2 regions of the Bacillus methanolicus genome follow, and region 2 is predicted to be linked to the other one. Evidence: riboswitches for the same ligand, from Rfam matches in the RefSeq annotation. Region 2 holds a riboswitch; the other holds the start of a gene.

Region 1 (4,407 bases), 1.8 Mb from region 2:
AGGTAGGATCAGACATGATTGAAAAAATTAAAGAGGCTGGAGATTAAAAGGACACGATCAATCGTGTTCTTTTTTTGGCTCCGAAATTTCGACCAAAATGAACAAAAAGAACAATATAACCATAAAAACTTATTTTCTTAATTGTCTGCTAATATTGAATAAACAAATTCCGAAAGCGCTAACATTAACATAAGGAGGATGAAATGGTGAAATCTAAAAATCTATTAAATAACTTAACGGTAAGAGTCATTATCGGGATTATACTCGGTATTATAGTCGGTTTTCTTTTCCCTGAGTACGGTGAAAAATTAAAGGTTTTAGCTGATGTTTTTATTAAATTAATCAAAATGGTGATTGCGCCGATTATCTTTTTCACGGTTGCTATTGGAATTGGCAGCATAGGCGACCTTAAGAAAGTTGGCCGAATCGGCGGAAAAGCGCTGATTTATTTTGAAATTGTAACAACGTTTGCGCTTGCTATCGGCATCATTGTAGTCAATCTAGTAAAGCCTGGTGTAGGTTTTAATACAAGTGCTGTTGAAGGCGGGAACATTTCTGAATATACTAAGCAAGCGGAAGCAACAAGCCACGGTGCTATCGAGTTTTTAGTGGGTATTATTCCCGATAATATCGTTGCAGCCATGGCAAAAGGTGAATTACTTCCAATTTTATTCTTTGCCGTCCTGTTCGGGATTTCCATGTCAGCAATGGGCGAAAAAGCCAAGCCTGTTGTCACTCTCTTCGAAAAATTAACGGATGTTTTCTTCGGAATAGTAAATATGATTATGAAAGTTTCTCCAATTGCTGCATTTGGAGCAATGGCGTTTACTATCGGAAAGTTTGGCCTCGGTTCATTATTTTTACTTGGAAAATTAATGGGTTCCGTATATATTACGATGTTCCTGTTTATCGTCCTCGTATTGGGTGGGATTGCGAAATTTTACAAGTTTAATATTTTTAAATTTTTGGCTTATATTAAGGAAGAAATCTTGCTTGTACTAGGAACATCTTCATCTGAATCCGCTCTTCCAAAATTGATGGAAAAATTAGAAAAATATGGTTGTTCAAAGTCGGTAGTCGGACTTGTCGTTCCGACAGGATATTCCTTCAACCTAGACGGTACGTCGATCTATCTTTCCATGGCTGCAATTTTTATCGCTCAGGCTTATGGAATCGATTTAACGATCTGGCAAGAGCTTACCCTTCTTGGAGTATTAATGCTGACTTCTAAAGGGGCTGCCGGTGTAACCGGATCTGGATTCATTACCTTGGCTGCTACCCTAGCCGCTTTCCCAATGATTCCGGTTGAAGGAATTGCGTTATTGCTCGGTGTTGACCGATTCATGTCAGAAGCCCGTGCAATTACCAACTTAATCGGAAACGGAGTTGCTACAGTGGTAGTGTCCAAAATGGAAAACGAATTTCATGCGCCACTCGAAACAGTAGCAGCAAATACAAAACAAAAAGCAGTATAAAAGCAGGGGCCAGAGGGTTGGCCCCTATTCCGCATTAAAGCATTAACGTATTGAGGGTCTGGCCCGCGCTGCTTTAAAGCGTTAATGCGTTGAGGGTCTGGCCCGCGCTGCGTTATTGCGGTAAAATTTTTATTGACCGAACCGGCATTATACTGATACTATCTTTATAATTAACTTAATAAAGCAGGCGATGAAGGTTGTGGGTAAAACTATAACTGGAGCAGCTTCTGGAGAGACCGCACGATTGCGGCGCCGAAGGATTCACAATCTCAGGCAAAAGGACAGAAGAGTGGAAAACTGCACTCTTCTTATTTGTTGAGATTGGATGAATCATCCAATCTTTTTTGTTATTACAAAAAGTGAAGAGGTGGAGTTTATGGAAAAAAGACGTGCTGTTGTAAGTGTTATCGGGAAAGACCAGGTTGGTATTATTGCGAAAGTGACGACGATTCTCGCCGAGAATAGAATTAATATTCTCGACATTAGCCAGACGATCCTTCAGGAATTTTTTACGATGATGATGATAGTTGATGTTTCCGGAATCGAAAATTTAGATACATTACGCACGCAATTCAATGATCTGGGAGATGAAATGGGTTTAAAAATAAATATTCAACTTGAAGAAATTTTTCAGGCAATGCATCGGATATAACTTTTAAGGAGAGATTCTAATGACGATTGCAATGGATGAAATGCTCCAAACGATCCGAATGGTTCAAATGGAAAACCTCGATATTCGAACCGTTACAATGGGAATCAGCCTTCGTGACTGTACGGATTCTAATTTCGAAAAAATGAATCAACTTGTCTATGAGAAAATCATGAGTTTTGCCCAGAATTTGAAATCTACTGCTGAGGAAGTGGAAAAAGAATTCGGCATTCCGATTATTAATAAGCGAATTTCAATTACTCCAATTGCAGAAATTCTCGGCAATGCTTCAGTTGAACAGGCCGTTGAGCTTGCAAAAACACTTGACCTTGCTGCTCGCAACCTTGGCGTTGATTTTATCGGTGGATTTTCAGCCCTTGTACATAAAGGTTTTTCGAAAGGAGATCACACACTGCTCGCTGCCCTTCCAGAGGCATTGAGTGTAACAGAACGTGTTTGTGCTTCCGTATCCGTCGCAACCACCAGAACCGGCATCAATATGGATGCAGTGCGCCAGCTTGGATTGATTATAAAGGAAGCCGCAGAAAAAACAAGCGATCGGAACGGGATCGCCTGTGCAAAACTCGTAGTTTTTTGTAATCCTGTTGAGGATAATCCGTTTATGGCTGGAGCTTTCCATGGCGCCGGTGAAGGAGAAGCCGTGATAAATGTAGGGGTCAGCGGGCCGGGTGTTGTATTAAATGCATTGAAGCGCCATCCTGAAGCAGATCTTGGCCAAGTATCTGAAATTATTAAGAAAACAGCCTTCAAAATTACGAGAGCAGGAGAATTAATCGGGCGGGTCGTCGCTGAACGCTTGGGAGTTCCTTTTGGCATTATGGACTTATCCCTTGCACCGACAAATGCGATGAATGACAGTGTCGCAGAAATTTTAGAAGAAATTGGCCTTGAACGAGTTGGAACACATGGAACGATTGCGGCACTGGCACTCATGAACGATGCGGTGAAAAAAGGCGGCGCGATGGCAAGCTCCTACGTTGGCGGGTTAAGCGGCGCATTTATCCCGGTCAGTGAAGATAATGGAATGATCCGGGGAATCCTTGATGGCGCGCTATCTTTGTCAAAACTTGAAGCGATGACTTGCGTATGCTCTGTCGGCCTTGACATGATTGCACTGACAGGAGATGTAACTCCTTCCACCCTATCCGCAATTATCGCTGATGAAATGGCGATCGGAATGATCAACAAAAAAACAACAGCAGTCAGAGTCATTCCTGTTCCCGGTAAACGTGAAGGAGATATCGTCGAATTTGGCGGGCTTCTCGGCCGTGCCCCGGTAATAGGCGTAAATCCATTTCAATCAGAAAAACTTATTCAGCGGGGCGGCAGAATTCCAGCCCCACTACAATCTCTAATCAATTAACGCGTTACTGCGATGAGGGTCTGGCCCGCAGTACTTTAACGCGGTACAGCATTAAGGGTCTGACCCCTTCAACAATGAAAAAGCTTGCAGAAGTACTTCTGCAAGCTTTTTTGCTTTTAACCGACTTTTCTTTCTAAGATTGTTGTGTTATTTAATGTGCTGTGTTTTCTTCCGTATACAAAATAGATTACTAGACCAATTACAAGCCATGAAACGAAACTGATCCATGTTGTAGACGGCAATTGAAGGGTAAGATATCCGCAGAATAAAAATGCCAATATAGGAATCAACGGAACAAATGGCACTTTGAATCCTCTTCCAGAAGAAATTTTCGCTTTACGAAGATACAAAATACCGATTGACACAGTCATAAACGCGAATAATGTACCAATGTTTGTTAATTCAGCAAGTTTGTTTAATGGAACAACACCTGCAAAAAACGAGACAATAAGGCACGTAATCCAGGAATTAATAACAGGTGTTTGTTTCTTTTTATCAACACGAGATAAAACTTTTGGAAGTAAACCATCACGGCTGATTGCATAAAACAGGCGAGTTTGTCCATACATCATCGCAAGCAGTACTGTCGTGATACCTGTGATAGCACCTAAAGAAATAAATCCGGCAACCCAATCTTGGTTAATATAATTAAGAGCAAATGCAACCGGGTTTTTTACATTGAGGTGTTCATAAGGAACGATACCCGTTAGAATTAAGGAAACGATAATATAAAGTAATGTACAAATTGCTAAAGACGCAATAATTCCAATTGGCATATTCCGCTGCGGGTTTCGTACTTCTTCCGCTGCCGTTGATACCGCATCAAAGCCTATATAAGCAAAAAATACAGTTGCAGCTCCTGCAGTGACTCCTGAAAAGCCGAATGGCATAAACGGAAC
Region 2 (4,407 bases):
TCTCATCCAGTCTTTTTTGCCGCGTTTAAAGCCTCCCCTAAATGGAACAGAGGTGATGCCGTGTTGTTTTAGAAACCATTGCAAATACAATTGGGTGGCTCTGTACTCCGTGAAAATAATGACTTTGTCATTTATTTTTTGAATAAGTTCAAGAGCTTTTCCTGCTTTCGAGTTCGTTTTTACAGCTTCGACTTTTGAGACTAAATATTGTATTTGCTCTTGAAAAGCTTTTGAAGGAGATTCTTGCTTTTCAAGCATATTTCTTAATGTATGAAAGACAGCTTCCCTGCTGCTGCAAGCCTCCCGCTGCAGGGTCATAACTGAAAATTGGCTTGAGTTGACCCAGTTTCCTTCACTCTTCAATTCTGTTACTGCTTCATAAAGCTCCCGTTCTTCTTTTGTAAACTCGATCGGTATTGTTTCTACATGCCGTTTTGTCCATTCAATTCCTGTGTCGGCTCTCCGATTTCGAATCATAACTTTATTTACAAGCTCACGAAGGTGTTCATCATCATTAAGAGACCGTGAGTTCCGTTTGTACTTTTCAAAGAATGCTGATTCATTGCCAAGATGACCCGGTTTTAATAAAGAAACTAAATGAAAGATTTCTTCAATCCGGTTTTGAATGGGTGTAGCTGTTAATAGCAGGCAAAATTTCTTTTTTAATTTTTGAACAAACTCGTAGTTTTTTGTTTTATTATTTTTGAGCTTGTGAGCTTCGTCGATAATAATCAAATCATAATCCTGCTCGTAAATCATTTCCCTATGTGGACTTCTTTTGGCTGTATCGATCGAAGATACAACAACATCACATTGGTCCCATACATAGCTTTTTCGCTGGGTGATGGCCGGGATAAAGAATTTTGAATTCAGCTCACTCGCCCATTGGGTTACAAGTGAAGCCGGAACAAGAATAAGCACTTTTTTCACAAGTCCCCGAATCATATATTCCTTCAGTATCAGTCCCGCTTCAATTGTTTTTCCCAGACCTACTTCATCAGCCAAAATGGCTTTGCCATGCATGTTTTCAACAACTTGTCTGGCCACTTCAAGCTGATGGGGAAGTGGAGTTAAATTCGGCAGGTGCTTCGGAGCTTGCAGACCTTCGAATTCAGGGATGACAGTATGTTTTTCCACTTCAACGGCCAGCTTAAATAGCTCCCAGTTTCCCCAGGGGCCGTCATCAGTAATTCGTTGCAAAAATTCATCCTGCCACGAGGAATCGAATTCAATCTGCACCGTCATGACAAATTGCTCCTTTACTAAAAATTTTATTGCTCAATCAAGCTCTTTAATGGTAGGATAAGATTAGCTTTGAAAGTTTAGAAATTTGCATATTAACAATCATTTTAAAATGTAACATCTAAAAGCTATCCGTAAAGTGTAGTATGGCCATAATGGAAAATTTTATAAATGCGAATGACGACAAGGGGAGAGACTACATTTGTAGCGCCGAAGGAGCAAGCAAAGCTGATTTGTGAATCTCTCAGGCAAAAGAACTCTTGTTTGACGCTGCTCTGGAGAGTGCTCCGCCATTAATGGAGCCACCAAAGAGGAAAGCCGCTATGGTAAACTTTCAGGTGCAAGGACAGAGACCTTCTCATGTTTTGAGGGGGTTTTCTGTCCTTTTTTGTTTGTCTAGTACCTTCGCTCATCGGGGTTGACTAAGACGCTTGCATTTTTCTTAATTGAATCAAATTCTGGGTAAACTAACATTAATTTGTTGGATGAAGGGGGATTATGATGTCTGAGCTTAAGCGCACACCGTTATTTGAGTCGTACAAGGAATACGGTGCCAAGACCATTGATTTTGGCGGTTGGGAATTGCCTGTCCAATTTTCAAGCATTAAAGAAGAACACGAAGCCGTCCGGACAAAGGCAGGATTATTTGATGTTTCTCACATGGGAGAAATTGAAGTAAAAGGGACTGGAAGTCTTGGGTATTTACAAAAAATGTTAACGAATGATGTTTCCAAAATAAAGACCGGAGGTGCCCAGTATTCGGCGATGTGCTATGAAAACGGCGGCACTGTTGACGACCTTCTCGTTTATAAGCTGGATGAAGATCGCTATTTGCTTGTTGTCAATGCTGCGAATATTGAAAAGGATTTCGAGTGGCTCAAAGACCATTTAGATGAAAATGTTGAAATTAATAATTTGTCTGAACAAACAGCTCAATTGGCTTTGCAAGGTCCGCTTGCAGAAGAAGTCCTTCAAAAGCTGACACCGGAAACAACTCTAAGCAATATCGGCTTTTTTGAATTTCAGCAGGATGTGAACATTAACGGTAAAAAAGCGCTTGTCTCAAGAACCGGATATACCGGTGAAGACGGATTTGAAATTTATTGTGATGCAATCGATGCACCTGCTCTTTGGAAGGAGATCCTGGAGGCCGGAAAGGAATTCGGCGTAATGCCATGCGGATTGGGAGCACGTGATACGCTGCGCTTTGAAGCAAGCCTTGCACTATACGGGCAGGAGCTTTCCCCTGAGATAAGCCCGCTTGAAGCAGGCATCGGATTTGCCGTGAAGCTTAATAAAGAAGCTGATTTTATTGGCAAACAAGCATTAAAACAGCAAAAAGAAAACGGGGTGCCGAGAAAGCTTGCCGGAGTAGAAATGATCGACAGAGGGATTCCGCGCCACGGTTATCAGGTATATAAAGGAAACGAAAATATTGGGGAAGTAACAAGCGGTACACAATCCCCAACATTGAAGAAAAATATCGGCCTTGTTTTAGTAAAAGCGGAGGAAGCAGAACTTGGTAATCAAGTCGAAGTTGAAATCCGCGGCAAGCGCCTAAAAGCAGTTATCGTGTCAACACCATTTTATAAAAGGGAAAAGAAGTAACAGGGAGGAAAGCAAACGATGAAGCATCGCTATTTACCGATGACAGAACAGGACAAAAAGGCAATGTTGGAAACAATCGGCGTATCTTCTATTGATGATCTGTTCAGCGATATTCCAGAACGCGTCCGCTTTAAGGGCGACTATAACATTAAACCGGCAAAATCAGAATCATCCCTAATGAAGGAATTAGCTCTTTTAGCAGAGAAAAATGCAGATTTAAAGAAGAATACTTCTTTTCTCGGAGCAGGTGTCTATGATCATTACATGCCGGTCATTGTAGATCATGTTATTTCCCGTTCAGAATTTTATACAGCGTATACTCCGTATCAGCCGGAAATTTCTCAGGGTGAACTTCAGGCTATTTTTGAATTCCAAACAATGATTTGCGAGTTAACCGGAATGGAAGTAGCCAATTCATCCATGTATGACGGCGCAACAGCTCTTGCGGAAGCCGCTATGTTAAGCGCTGGCCAGACAAGAAGAAAGAAAGTAGTTATTTCCTCAGCAGTTCATCCAGAAGCAAAAGAAGTCGTAAAGACATATGCGAAAGGACAATATATTGAGGTAGTCGAAGTTCCCTATAAAGACGGGATCACAGATATTGAGCAACTGAAAAATATGGTGACAGATGAGGTGGCGGCTGTCATTGTACAGTATCCAAATTTCTTCGGCCGCATAGAACCTTTAAAAGAGATTGAGGAAATCACTCATGGCCAAAAAGCGATGTTTGTCGTATCGAGCAATCCGTTGGCACTCGGTGTATTAACGCCTCCTGGAAAGTTCGGTGCCGATATCGTTGTCGGTGATGCCCAGCCGTTTGGCATACCAACAGCATTTGGCGGTCCACATTGCGGCTACTTCGCCGTTACAAGCAAACTGATGAGAAAATTGCCCGGGCGTCTTGTCGGCCAAACAGTGGATGAGGAAGGGCGCCGAGGTTTTGTTCTGACTTTGCAAGCACGCGAACAGCACATCCGCCGCGATAAAGCGACTTCCAACATTTGTTCGAACCAAGCCCTTAATGCACTTGCAGCCTCTGTTGCGATGACGGCTTTAGGAAAAAAAGGCGTAAAAGAGATGGCTTTAGCGAATATGCAAAAAGCGTATTATGCGAAAGAGGCATTTAAAGAAAATGGTTTTGAGGTCGTCTTTGAAGGTCCTGCTTTCAATGAGTTTATCGTGAAGCTGAATAAGCCTGTAAAAGAGGTAAACAAGGCTCTTTTACAGAAGGGAATTATTGGCGGATATGATCTCGGCCGTGATTTTTCAGATCTGGAAAATCACATGTTAATCGCTGTAACGGAATTAAGAACAAAAGAAGAGATTGATACTTTCGTGAAAGAATTGGGGGATTTCCATGCATAAACAAGATCAACCGCTGATTTTTGAAATTAGCACGCCGGGCCGCATTGGATACAGCCTTCCTGAAATGGATGTTCCGGAAATTGATGTAAACAACCTTCTGCCGGACGGGTATTTGCGTGAAGAAGAGCCTGATCTGCCGGAAGTTTCCGAGTTGGATATTATGCGCCATTATACAGCTTTATCAAAGCGCAA

Evidence for each region. Region 2 has a riboswitch for glycine ahead of gcvT (glycine cleavage system aminomethyltransferase GcvT). Riboswitches for the same ligand answer to the same signal wherever they lie in the genome.
Region 1: another riboswitch for glycine. It lies ahead of C0966_RS00345 (ACT domain-containing protein); the one in region 2 lies ahead of gcvT (glycine cleavage system aminomethyltransferase GcvT).

What each region holds. Positions count from the first base shown of each region.
Region 1 is NZ_PNFF01000001.1:85,353-89,759, reverse strand. Features, by position in the region: gene C0966_RS00355 (DctP family TRAP transporter solute-binding subunit) at 1-47, shown strand, start outside; gene C0966_RS00350 (dicarboxylate/amino acid:cation symporter) at 204-1,475, shown strand; glycine riboswitch at 1,693-1,770, shown strand; gene C0966_RS00345 (ACT domain-containing protein) at 1,852-2,127, shown strand; gene C0966_RS00340 (PFL family protein) at 2,147-3,508, shown strand; gene C0966_RS00335 (amino acid permease) at 3,625-4,407, opposite strand, start outside.
Region 2 is NZ_PNFF01000001.1:1,875,407-1,879,813, reverse strand. Features, by position in the region: gene C0966_RS09435 (DEAD/DEAH box helicase) at 1-1,245, opposite strand, end outside; glycine riboswitch at 1,420-1,512, shown strand; gene gcvT (glycine cleavage system aminomethyltransferase GcvT) at 1,744-2,850, shown strand; gene gcvPA (aminomethyl-transferring glycine dehydrogenase subunit GcvPA) at 2,869-4,215, shown strand; gene gcvPB (aminomethyl-transferring glycine dehydrogenase subunit GcvPB) at 4,208-4,407, shown strand, end outside.